4 regions of the Paenibacillus sp. Y660 genome follow, and region 3 is predicted to be linked to each of the others. Evidence: predicted binding sites of a transcription regulator. Region 3 holds the regulator's gene; each other region holds the start of a gene.

Region 1 (3,156 bases), on a different contig from region 3:
CTGATGATGAAAACCGACGGGAATCGAAAACAGCAATAACAGCAAAAAAGAGAGCCTTGCAAGCGCATCACTGAAAATTTTGCCTCCAATTATTTTAGGAATAATGACATACCAGTAAATATAGGCGGGCAGCAGCCAGAAATAAACTAAAGGATGTCCAAAATACCAGAACAAGGTGCGGCTGACCATCACATCTATTTTATCTACCCATCCGAACGACCAAGGAATAAATTGCAGGAGCACCGTGGCCGCTACACCAATCGTCGCAACAAGCCACATTAGCATCGTTACAACGGCCATGAATGAAAACAAGGGAGACAGTTTCCCCTGATGTTTCTTTCTCCAGCAGCGATATTGATGAAAGATACCGAAGCCGCTCAGCCAGCTGCCCACCACAACGAGAGCTAGCGCAATATAAAAATACGGAGAAGCCTTCATCGGAGCATAAAACGTATAGAGGACCGTCGCTTTGTTGAGCAGGATTACAATCGTAGCGATCGCCGTTCCTATCGTCATGAGTAGAAAACCCGCCCAACCGAGCCGTCTCGCTAGAGGGAGAAGCTTTCCACCCAGAGTCTTAGCCACACCCGAATACAAAAATCCAATAATGAAAAAAGTCGTGAAAATTAACGCCATTAAAACGCCATGCGCAGTAAGCAGCTGGTAGTAGCCAATTCCGGCAGGAAGCGTAATCATGCCGCCTCGTACTAACCCCTGCAGCACCCCGGCTATGCCTCCTAGAAGCAGTGCGCTGAACGCCACAATGAGATGCGCGAGAACAATATTCGAATCTCTGCGGTCAAAGCCTGTAAGACTCTGTTGAAGCATCTTGATCATCCCTTCTATTTCACTATAATCGTTGTGGACATATATTCGTGTCCGGCTCCGCAATACTCATTGCAAAGGATCAAATATTCGCCCGGTTTGTCAAAGGTATAGCTCAAATGGTTGACCTCGCCCGGAACAACCATCATATTCACATTTGTCCCCGGAATTTGAAAGCCATGAACGACATCGCTGCTCGTAATTTGAAAATGAATCGTCGCTCCTGCAGGCACTTCCAGCTTTTCCGGCTTGTACCCGAATGCAAACGCCACCATGTAGGCGTTATACTCGTTCTCTCCGATCCTCTCTAAGCCAGGGTTATCGAAAGGAGCCGTTTCATCCACTTTCTCCGGATCGATCGAATGGTGATGTCCGGTCGGTGGCTGCATGCCCATCGCAAATGCGCCTACCCCTATTACTCCAAGGAACACAATGAGCATCGTGATCCCAAACATGATCCAAATTTTCTCCAACCGATGAATATGCATGTTTCATTACCCCCTATATAAAAATAATATAAATACGCTAAGCCATGTGACGATAAGAAAACCTCCCAAAAGCATTACGGATACAAACGTTCCCTTAAGTGAATGTTCTTCGTGAGATTGCAATGGCTTCGGTTTCTTTCCCATCCTGTATACCCCCGTTTCCAACTTTTTTTCGTTGTAATTATTGTACGTTCAACGATGTCTCGGTATCTGTGATAATGATCACAAATGCTCTCAATTGTTTGTGTCTTTTTTATTGCGATTGCCGTCAAAAAACAGCCCCCACCACGCGAACATGATGAGGGCAGACGTATACAGCAGCTATTGTTGTTAAAAAATCGGCATGCAAGCGGCGAAACATGCAGGAAGGCGGCGTCCTCACTTTCAACGCTATTTATTCAACAATTAATTTACCGGTCATTTTATTATGGCCCGCCCCGCAGAAAATCGAACATATGTAAGCAAACTCTCCGGTTTTGTCGGCAACAAACGAAATGGTTTTATTGCCTTGCACTTCTTTCTTATAGCCTTCCACTACAACGGCATGATTACCTTGCGAGTTTTTTAGGGTCAGCTTTACTGTATCGCCTTTGTTTACCTTGATTTCTTTTAGATCGAATTCGAAATTTTTGGCATCGATCGTAAACTCCTTCACCGCTCCGCTTACGTTAGTATTTGCATTTGTATTCGTTTCTCCCTTGCTCTCCTCCGCTTTGCCGCATGCTGACACAATCAATACGACTGCAACGATTAGACACATAGCCAACATCCACTTCTTCATCCTGTTCTCCTCCTGTAATTTAAGCTAAGAAGGCTTATAGCCCTTCTTGGTCTGTGAATTAACCTCATTATAAGTAAACGACTCGCTTCTCACTATGATCTTTATCACACTGCCACTCACTACAATCAAGCAGTTGCTTCATCTTCGCTCTAGCTTCTTCAACGATGGCCTCAATGTCCCCCCTTGCGGGAGAATCCAAATGGATACCGACCAATACAGCAACTGTATGGCCTATGGCAAGAGCCGCCGTCTCTGCCAATTCGGACGCCAGGTCCCCCTCACGATGGCCGGGAAGCGAAAGAACATTTACAATGGCATGCTTATCATCCGATACATACGCTGTTGCTACTGCTCCGATGTGGGCTGCACCCCCTGTAACAAGAAACACGATATCCTGTCCCATAGCAGATAATTTGATTTCAATCGTATCCGATCGTTTCGAGCTAAGCTGTTGGGCAAACGTTCTCGAGTCCTCCATGAATAGCCAACTCATATTCTTTTATAATATTATCAACTATGACTTGTACAGGTAATATATCTTTTATTTCGTGAACTCTAGCGCCGGCAAAAACCAGCCCGGTATCCGTATCCCCTAAGGTCGTCTTTATGAGGGAATCCAATGTGCAAAATTGATAGGAACAATGTTTAAGGCAGTCATAGCACTTAGCAATCTTTAACTTTTTACCTCCGCTGATCAATGCCGTAAATTGATTTTTAATCGCCCGACCTTGCAAACCAACCGTAGTTTTCACGAGTACGGTATCACCCTCATTACAATCTACATACTTTTGCTTCACTGACTGATGCGCATCGCATTCGATGCTCGCGACAAAACGGGTTCCGATCTGTACTCCGGCAGCACCCATTTGAATAGCTTTGGCTACATCCTGTCCATAAAGTATGCCTCCGGCAGCGATAACAGGAATATTCACGGCCTCTACCACTTCTGGAAGAATATCAAACAAAGGCCTGTCCGTCCCCAAATGTCCACCCGCTTCACAGCCTTCTACGACTACAGCAGAGGCACCTAATTTTTCAGCTAGCTTTGCCAATTTGGCTGAC
Region 2 (3,156 bases), on a different contig from region 3:
CGATAATGCAATCCGGGTTAAAGCTGGCCATCTGCGCCCGGCCCCGTTCAACCGTTTCTACCGACGGATCGGGCTCCACATCCGAGAATACTTCGATGTAAACCGGGAGCTGGCGTTTGCGAAGATAATACTCCACCCGCTCTACGTAGCCGAGCTTCACCATCATCGGATCCGTAACAATCATGACCCGCGTAATGTCCGGCATTTTCTCCAGATACTGCGTTGCTCCTTTTTCAAAATAAATTTTTGGCGGTATTTTAAACCACTGCATATTGACGGTCCGGTAAGCGACCCGTTTCAAGTTAATCAAATTAACCGCACTGACGTTAGAAGTCGTGGAGTTATGTCCATAAGAACCGCAGCCCAGTGTCAGAGAAGGCAGGTTCGTGTTGTAAATATCGCCGATCGCTCCGTGCGTGGAAGGCGAATTCACAATAATGCGTCCTGTTTGCAGTTTATCGGAGAAGGCCCCGATGACTTTTTCGTTCTGCGAATGAATGACCGATGAATGTCCCATTCCGCCAAACTTGACGATCTCTACGGCCCTCTCAATGCCTTGCTCTGCATTCTTCACTTTGTAGCAAGCGAGTACAGGACTTAACTTCTCGGCCGATAATGGGAAGGCCTCGCCTACGCCCGCTAATTCAGCCACTAATATTTTGGTTGCCGATGGAACGTTGATGCCCGCCATTTCGGCGATTTTAACAGCGGATTGGCCTACGATAATCGCGTTAACCGCACATTTTTCAGTGTTAATCACCAGCCCCGAGACAGCTTCCGTTTCTTCTTTGTTCAAAAAATAGCAACCTTGCTCAGTCATCAGCTTTTTGGTATCCACAAATATCGATTCTTCAATAATAACAGCCTGCTCCGATGCGCAAATCATGCCGTTGTCGAACGTTTTGGAAAGGATCAAATCGTTGACAGCCTGCTGCAAATTGGCCGATTTTTCAATGAAACACGGCACATTGCCTGGTCCTACCCCCAGAGCCGGTTTGCCGGTACTGTAAGCCGCCTTTACCATGGATGATCCCCCCGTGGCAAGCACCAGGGCAACATCCGGGTGGTTCATCAGGAGCTGCGTAGCCTCTACGGATGGATGTACAACCCATTGCATGCAATGCTCAGGCGCACCAGCTTTCACAGCCGCATCAAGCAATGTTGCTGCTGCCGCAGCGCTTGATTGTTGAGCCGAGGGGTGAAAGGCGAAAATGATAGGATTCCGGGTTTTCGTCGCGATTAACGACTTGAACATGGTCGTTGATGTCGGGTTCGTGACAGGCGTTACCCCAGCGATAACCCCAACCGGTTCAGCAACCATCTGATAGTTCTCGTACGAGTTTTCTTCAATAACGCCTACCGTTTTATTGTTTTTAATGCTGTGATAAATGTATTCCGTAGCGAACAGATTTTTCGTAATCTTGTCTTCGTAGACGCCGCGTCCCGTTTCCTCCACAGCCAGCTTTGCGAGTGCCATATGCCGATCGACGCCGGCCAGCGCCATCTGTTGAACGATGTGATCGACTTGCGCTTGATCCAGCTTCAGAAATTGCTGCTGAGCTTGTTTAGCTCGAGCCACCAGTTGATTGACTTCTTCCCCGGCCGAGATTTTTTCGGTTGCTTTCGCTTCTTTCGTTGCCATACGCCATCCACTCCTTTATATTGTCAAAAATGTGTGCCATGCTTTGTTGTTATGCTTTTAGCTTAAGCCGAATCGAAATCCCAAACTATGATTAATGTCACAGTTGGTAACCGTTCTTCATGAACAATTTGTGAATATTTTCACAATATAATTGATGAGAAATCCTCTAGCGAGGCTTATCCAGGATAGGCGACAGTTTGAGTTATCAATCCTGCCGCCGCTTTTACCCAAAAAAGCACCGAATCACTTGTTACTGCTTCGAAGCTTCCCACCGGCTCATTGCCTCAAAATCCTCAATCGACTTTATACTGGACACAAAATTCAAGTCGACACCGTTCTCGTACAAAAACCGGTCATCCTGTTCGCTCCAAAAGACATGCTTCAGCAAAGCAGAGATCTGCGTTTCCCCCTGATGAAGAAGCGGAACGATATGCGAGGCGCACATCCGATCATAAACGGCGTGTAAAGGATAAATCTCCCCAGCGATCAAAGGCACTACAGCTTCAAAACCATCACGCTTCCTTTCCAGCATTAACTCCGCCGCTTTACTGGAAATGAATGGCATATCGCACCCAACTACCCACACAGAAGCGTGCTTCGCAAGAGACAATGCAGCGTGCAGCCCTCCAAGAGGGCCATGACCTTCATAAAAGTCGGTAATAATTCGTACCGATCGATTAACTATATTTAAAAAAGGCTTAGGATCATGGGTAACAACAATCAATTCGTCACATAAATCCCGCATACGATCCAATTGCCTCGCAATCATTGGTTTTCCGCCAAAAGGAAGGAGTGCCTTCAGCTCTCCCTTCATTTGACGATTTGTTCCACCTGCCAAAACAACTCCTGAAAGCATCGCCATCACTTCTCCTTTTCTGATTCGTATAGTTTCACCTTAGACAAAATAATGGACTGTGTAAGTGAAGAATGTCACACTGCCGACAAATGTGATTGTGATGTAAATCACATCGATAGATAGGAAAGATGGATATACTATATTAACTATTAATGATTTAGGAACGGAGCGATCATGCCAATGAATATATCGAACAGTTCAACTGAATCCAATGTCCGGAACACGGAATGTTTTTCTGCTGACAACCTCATGAAATTGCAGCAAATTATGTACGAGACCAAAGCTGTTAGCGGTTCGCATTTATTTTGGGAAGGCGACCCTGCCGACAAGTTGTATTTCATTAAAAGCGGGAGAATTAAAATGACAAAATCTTCGGATGAAGGCAGACAATTCATCTTATATATGTATCAGGAAGGTGACATGTTCGGACAAATAGATCCATTTCGCAAGTCTTCCCATGTGTTTAACGCAGTCATTATCGAAGATAGTATAGTTGGAGTTATCCTTCAGAAAGATTTGGAAGTACTGCTGTGGCAAAACGGGGACCTTGCAGTGGAATTCATGAAATGGATGGGGCTTGTTCATCGTATGACCCAGACTAAATTCCGTGATTTAATGATGTTCGGCAAGCAAGGCGCACTCTGTTCACTGCTGATCA
Region 3 (3,156 bases):
TGCGGACGTTACGATAACGAATCATTCGATGCTGTTTACGGACGTTCAAGCCGATCATCGTTTGCTTCCGGCCTATTCTCATCTTATTATTGATGAAGCGCATCATGTTGAAGAGGTGGCTGGCAAGCATCTCGGCATGCAAATCAATTATTTTTCTTTGACACAGGCTGTGCTTCGCTTGTTCAAGGACAATCGTTCAGGGCTTTTGCCTGCGCTGCGTCAGAAGCTTATGTACGAGGATGACGCTCACCAAGCTTCCTGGCTGGAGACGATTGATACGGTTATTCCTATTTTTCAAGAGATTAAGGAGCACTGGGATAAACTATTTGAAATGCTTTATAGCTTTACGTCTACCTCTTCGGATAGTCCAACCGAGAATGGGCAGTCTGTGTGCCGCCTTAAGAAAAACGAGCTTCCAGCAAGCTGGGAAGATGGCGTTACAGTTGAAGAGAATTTACATACCGAGCTTAACCGTGTAGTTCGCACTGTCGACAAGATGGTTACCGATATTAAAGACCGAGTAGACGATTCTGGCGTACAGGCGATCATTACCGATCTTAACGGAGCCGTTCGCGATTTATCGCGTCTTAAGGATGAGCTGCGGACCTTTATAAAGCTTGATCTTGCGGATTCGGTATTTTGGATCGAGGCGAGCAGCACTTACCGTCATCGGTCTGTACAATTGTATGGCGTTCCTGTAGATGTAAGCGCGCAGCTTCAAAAGTACTTCTTTGATGTAAAAGAGAGCATCGTATTGACGTCAGCAACGTTATCGGTGCAAAAATCATTTCAATATGCATCAGAGCAGCTCGGGCTGACTGGCTATGAAGAGCAAGGAAAGCTTAAAACCGTACAGCTTCCCTCGCCCTTCAACTATAGGGAGCAGGCACTCGTTGTCATACCTCGTAATTTTCCGGCGCTGCGAGGCGCTGCTGTAGATGATTCTTACTTGGATATGCTTGTAAAATCGCTCGCTGACGCTGCAAAGGAAACGAACGGCAGAATGCTCGTGCTGTTCACGTCCTACCGGATGCTTAAGCAGGTATATGAGCCGCTTAAGGATCAATTAAGCGCAGCAGGCATTCAAGTACTCGGACAGGGCATCGACAGCGGCAACCGTACAAAGCTCACTAGACGATTCCGCCAGACGCCTGAGTCTGTTCTTCTTGGTACGAGCAGCTTCTGGGAAGGTGTAGATATTCCTGGCGAAGCTTTGATTTGCCTGGCTATCGTTCGATTGCCATTCCAGCCGCCGAATCATCCATTAGCAGAGGCCAAGGCTGAAATGCTGCAGCGTCAAAAGCAAAACCCATTTATGAAGCTGTCTATTCCTCAAGCGGTTATACGCTTTAAACAGGGCTTCGGAAGGCTTGTAAGAACATCGCAGGATAAGGGTATTGTAATCATATATGATACGAGGGTAATTGATACGTACTATGGGAAGCATTTCTTATATTCCTTGCCGGGTCCAAAAATCGAAACGATGCATACGGATCAAATGATTGTACGGATGCGGGAATGGTTGTCGGAAGAAAAGCAGGAAGTTCCGCAGTTGAGTCAAGCTGCGTCTAGTGCTGAGGAGGAGAAGCGATGAAGCAAACGAAAATATCGGAGGCCGTAGTCAGAAGGCTCCCGATTTATCTCCAAGTATTGAACGAAATGCATAATCGCGAAATTCAAACCGTTTCATCACAAGAATTAGGCGTGAAGCTTGATCTAAATCCTGCTCAAATCCGTAAGGATCTTGCTTATTTCGGTGATTTTGGGCGCAAGGGTGTCGGCTATGACGTCGTTTATTTAATTGAAAAGATACGGCAGATTTTGAAGGTTGATCAGACGATTAAGGTTGCATTGGTGGGAGCCGGCAATTTAGGACATGCCTTATGCAATTACAATAAATACTCGAAGGACAACATGCAAATTACGGCCGTATTCGACGTGCACCCAAGCAAAATCGGAACGAGCATTAACAATTTGATCGTGCTGCCTATGAGCGAATTGGCGAATACCGTTTCGGAGCAAAAGATTAGAATTGGCATTATAACGGTGCCGGCTTTTGAAGCACAAAATGTCGCCAATCAATTCGTGGAGGCAGGCGTAGAGGGGATATTGAACTTTGCGCCTGCCATCCTGCGTGTTCCGGATGAGATTCGAATACATAACGCGGATTTCACGAAGGAGCTGCTTAGCTTAGCCTACTATTTAGTTAGAGAAGGAGAGTCCAAGGATGAGTCAGATTTGGATTGAAGATGGTTTGTTTGTTACGATGGATGATGCAAATCCAACGTTTAAGGGACATATGGTCGTTACGGATGACCGGATTACCTATATAGGTACGGAAGCGCCTGTACAGCTTTCAGAAGGCGTCCAAAAAATCGACGGAAGCAAGCTGGCATTTATGCCAGGCCTTATTAACACACATGGCCACGCGGCGATGAGCCTGCTGCGGGGATACTCCGATGATCAGAATCTGCAAGTATGGCTAGAGCAGAAAATGTGGCCGATGGAAGGAAAATATGTCGATCAGGATACGCGTGCCGGCAGCGCTCTTGCTATTGTTGAAATGCTCCGCTCGGGTACAACGGCTTTTGTCGATATGTATGATCGGATGGATCAGGTTGCACAAATGGTAGAACAGAGCGGTATCCGCGGCGTATTGACACGAGGTGTAATTGGCCTATGCCCGCCGGACGTTCAAGAGGCAAAGCTTGCTGAGGCAATCGCATTCGCGCGCGATTGGAACGGCAAAGCGGATGGCCGCATTACAACGATGATTTCTCCGCATGCGCCTTATACATGTCCGCCGGATTATATTGAACGGTTTGTCCAGGCAGCACATGATTACAACTTGCCGCTGCATACGCATATGTCCGAAACATTAGCTGAGGTTGAGCAAAATGTTAGGGATTACGGCGTTCGTCCCGTTGAGCATTTGGAGCGGCTTGGCTTCTTCTCGCGCCCAGCGCTCGTTGCGCATGCCGTGCATCTAAACGATGCTGAGATCGAGATCCTTGCTGCCAAGGGGGTAGCGGTATCGCATAACCCAGTAAGCAATCTTAAGCTTGCGAGCGGCATCGCGCGCGTACCCGACCTGCTTCGTGCCGGCGTGACCGTATCGCTTGGAACGGACAGTGTCGCAAGCAACAATAATTTGGA
Region 4 (3,156 bases), on a different contig from region 3:
CGATCGTACCTACGCCGTCTTTGCGGCCAAGGCTGCCAAGCGTTCCGGAGAATACGGGTACGAACTTATCCATCACGCCGCCTTTGATTTGAACCGCTAGGTTGTAGCCTACCGTTTCGCCCATTTGCCATGCAAGCTGTGCTGTTGGCGGGTAAGGACGCTCGCTGCCTTCTGGGAATACAACTGCGCAGTCTCCAGCAAGGAAAACATCAGCATGAGATGTGGATTGCAGCGTTGGCGTAACGAGTGAACGGCCGCGGTCTTCTGCAAGGCCGCTGCTTCCGACAACAGGGTTTCCTTTTACGCCGCCAGTCCAGATGATTGTGCTGGACTCGATTGTGCGTCCGTCTTTAAGTGAAACGGAGCTTTTTGTTGCTTCTGTAATTGCAACGCTAGTAATGAAGTTTACGCCGCGTTTCTCAAGGCTTGTCACAGCACGGTCGATCAATACTTTCGGGAAGATTGGCAGAACGGCTGGACCAGCCTCTACGCAATAAAGCGAAATATCATTGAAGTCGATTCCTTTGCTGCGGCAAATCTCAGGAAGTCTGTCAGCGAATTCGCCAACAAGCTCAACGCCAGTCAAGCCGCCGCCGCCCACAACGATCGTTGCGTCAGCTTTGTTGCCTGATTTTTTGTAAGCGTCAAGACGATCCTCAACATGCTTGCGGATGCGGTTGGCATCAGCAACGGATTTAAGAACAAGGCTGTTCTCTTCCAAGCCTGGGATACCGAAGTAGTTCGTTTCGCTTCCGAGCGCCACAACAAGCGTATCGTACTTCTGTACTTGACCGCTTGCAAGAACAACTTGCTTATCGTTTGGTTTAATTTCTTTCACCGAATCAACGATGATATTGACATGCTTGTCGCCTAGCAGCTTGCTAAGTGGAAGAGCAACCGCTTGCTCAGCAATGGTGTCTCCTGCAAGTCTGTGCAGCTCAGTAATGATTTGGTGAGTGGGGAAACGGTTCACGATTGTGATGCTAGCTTCTGCTGCTGACAAGTGTTTGCGTGCTGTTAGAGCAGTAAGCAAGCCGCCATAACCGCCACCAAGAATTAAAATTTGCTTCGACATGTTCATCCTCCGTTCGTTCTATGCGTAATCAGTGTATTATACGTTTTTGCGTTCAGACAACACGCTAAGGAAAGCTTGCGCAAAGCGCAGCGTTTTTTGAACTTCTGGATCCTTCAACATTTTCAACATAGCGAAGAGGCCAACAGTAGAACCGGCAGCTTCTTGGGAGCGCTCGCCCGCTTCAATAGCTGCTGTAGCGATACCTTTTGCTTTCTCTTGGACCGGTTTGACGAATTCACCGATACCTTGAGCGAAATCGTTGATCAATACTTTGTCTGTAGCAATGTTTTGTGCAAAATCATAAGCTTTGGTCATAAGCGTGACCATTTCAGCTAATTTCGGAAGATTGTCCACGAGCACAGTCAATGACTGTTGAACCTCCGGCTTCATTAACTGATCAAGTACATCCAACGATTGTTTCTCATCGATTAGGCTTGCTGCGATCTCTTGTCCTGCAGATGGTTGTGACATAATAGAATGTCCTCCTTTACGTAAAGTTGAAAGTAAGTTTTAGTCACAATTGTGTCAGCCGCTAAGGTAAGGATACACTGTTAAAAGATTGTTACACTTTTCACATAGTTTCTCGAAAAAATGTTTGTGTGCACATAACAGTTTAATCTCCGCTTCAAGAAAGGAGATGCGATAGCGAGTAGACGTAATCGGATTTGAACCCTTTGCTTCTATTCTACATCGTTTTAGGCAAAAGTTAAAAAGAAATTTATAACTTTTTTCAAAAAAAATAATGTTATGCGCTATCATGGACCGAAAGCACTATATTTTTAGAGAGGGAGTGACACATATGCAGCCTTTTACTCAAAGGGTTATTGCGGTCATTAAAGCCATTCCGGAAGGGTCAGTTATGACCTATGGACAAATTGCGGAGCATGCGGGAAGCCGCAGAGGCGCGCGTCAGGTCGTGCGGATTCTTCATTCGCTAAGCGATATTCATCAGCTTCCGTGGCACAGAGTCGTTAATGCAAAGGGAGAGATCGCGATTCGGGATGAGGAAGCCCGTTATATGCAGACGCTGTTCTTAAATGGGGAGGGCGTCGCAACGAGTGAGGAGGGGCGTGTCGATTTAGACAAATACCGACACCGCTGCGAGGCAGGGGATGGACCATTTTACCCAATAGAATGAGATTAAACGTTCACACAATACACAAAACTAAGTAAATATTTACCATACATAAATGAGGGTTGTGCAACATTCCAAAAAACCTCGCCGTCTAAAATCATGCAGGCCATTTCGATAACCGAACATGCAGCATGATTCAGAATTGGAGGAATGACAGATGAACAAAATGTACAAAGTATTAGCAACAGCGTCTATTTTTGCGATGGCAGCAATGCCGATGGCAGCAAGCGCGCAGGACGTTCCGCCTCATACGATCCATAACGGGCAAGGAAATGTTCAAAATCAATTTAAGATTGTACCGGCTACTATGGGTCAAATTACGAATTTCGTAAACGATAAAACAGGCAAATTCATTACCGTTACTGGCCGCGCTCTTGCGGTAGGCGATCAGAGTGAAATCGTACTATCGATCACCAAGGATACAAAGATTGTTGATGCAAAAGGAAAAAGAGTTCCTTTAAAAACGATTATTGATGAGAAGAAAGTCGTTAAAGCGTTTTACGGCGCAGCGATTACAAAAAGCATTCCAGCACAAGGAACAGCATTGACGCTTGTCGTACAAGACCAAAGCTTTACCGCAATTGACGGCACCGTGTCTGAAGTGAAAGAAAACGGGATTGTCGTAAAAGGAAAAGATATTTATACCTCGATCGAGGATACGATCGTTTTGCATTTTGCCGACAAAGCACAGCTTCTTGACCAAAATGGCAAGACTATTGAAGCTAACGCGATCAAGCCAGGCATGAGCGTCAAAGCGTTTTACGGCCCGGCCGTTACGATGAGCATTCCGCCTCAAGCAACAACAAAATATGTGGTGGTGGACACTACGGCTGACGAAAATGAGCAAAATGCAGTGGGCACAGACGGTATTATTACGAACATTACGGATGATAAGTACACCGTAATTGGCAAGCCGATGGCTAAAGGCGGAGTAGATCATGTCATC

Evidence for each region. The regulator Rex, encoded in region 3, represses fermentation and respiration genes when NADH is low (regulators of the CRP and FNR family bind a similar motif). The targets are predictions, from matches to a motif close to TTGTGAAATATTTCACAA.
Region 1: AC2TDN_RS14975 (cytochrome c oxidase subunit II) is a predicted target of Rex. The motif match lies at 1,524-1,541, and genes of this name have one in related genera.
Region 2: adhE (bifunctional acetaldehyde-CoA/alcohol dehydrogenase) is a predicted target of Rex. The motif match lies at 1,771-1,788, and genes of this name have one in related genera.
Region 4: AC2TDN_RS25160 (DUF1641 domain-containing protein) is a predicted target of Rex. The motif match lies at 1,635-1,652, and genes of this name have one in related genera.

Annotation. Positions count from the first base shown of each region.
Region 1 is NZ_JBXBBJ010000011.1:128,389-131,544, forward strand. Features, by position in the region: gene AC2TDN_RS14970 (cbb3-type cytochrome c oxidase subunit I) at 1-828, opposite strand, end outside; gene AC2TDN_RS14975 (cytochrome c oxidase subunit II) at 843-1,313, opposite strand; gene AC2TDN_RS14980 (cupredoxin domain-containing protein) at 1,708-2,094, opposite strand; gene lpdD (prenylated flavin chaperone LpdD) at 2,162-2,572, opposite strand; gene AC2TDN_RS14990 (NAD(P)H-dependent flavin oxidoreductase) at 2,538-3,156, opposite strand, start outside.
Region 2 is NZ_JBXBBJ010000011.1:116,984-120,139, forward strand. Features, by position in the region: gene adhE (bifunctional acetaldehyde-CoA/alcohol dehydrogenase) at 1-1,642, opposite strand, end outside; gene mobA (molybdenum cofactor guanylyltransferase) at 1,893-2,498, opposite strand; gene AC2TDN_RS14925 (Crp/Fnr family transcriptional regulator) at 2,679-3,156, shown strand, end outside.
Region 3 is NZ_JBXBBJ010000002.1:63,911-67,066, reverse strand. Features, by position in the region: gene dinG (ATP-dependent DNA helicase DinG) at 1-1,594, shown strand, start outside; gene AC2TDN_RS03095 (redox-sensing transcriptional repressor Rex) at 1,591-2,247, shown strand; gene AC2TDN_RS03090 (amidohydrolase) at 2,228-3,156, shown strand, end outside.
Region 4 is NZ_JBXBBJ010000043.1:13,694-16,849, reverse strand. Features, by position in the region: gene AC2TDN_RS25165 (NAD(P)/FAD-dependent oxidoreductase) at 1-1,075, opposite strand, end outside; gene AC2TDN_RS25160 (DUF1641 domain-containing protein) at 1,112-1,546, opposite strand; gene AC2TDN_RS25155 (MGMT family protein) at 1,875-2,213, shown strand; gene AC2TDN_RS25150 (peptidase) at 2,368-3,156, shown strand, end outside.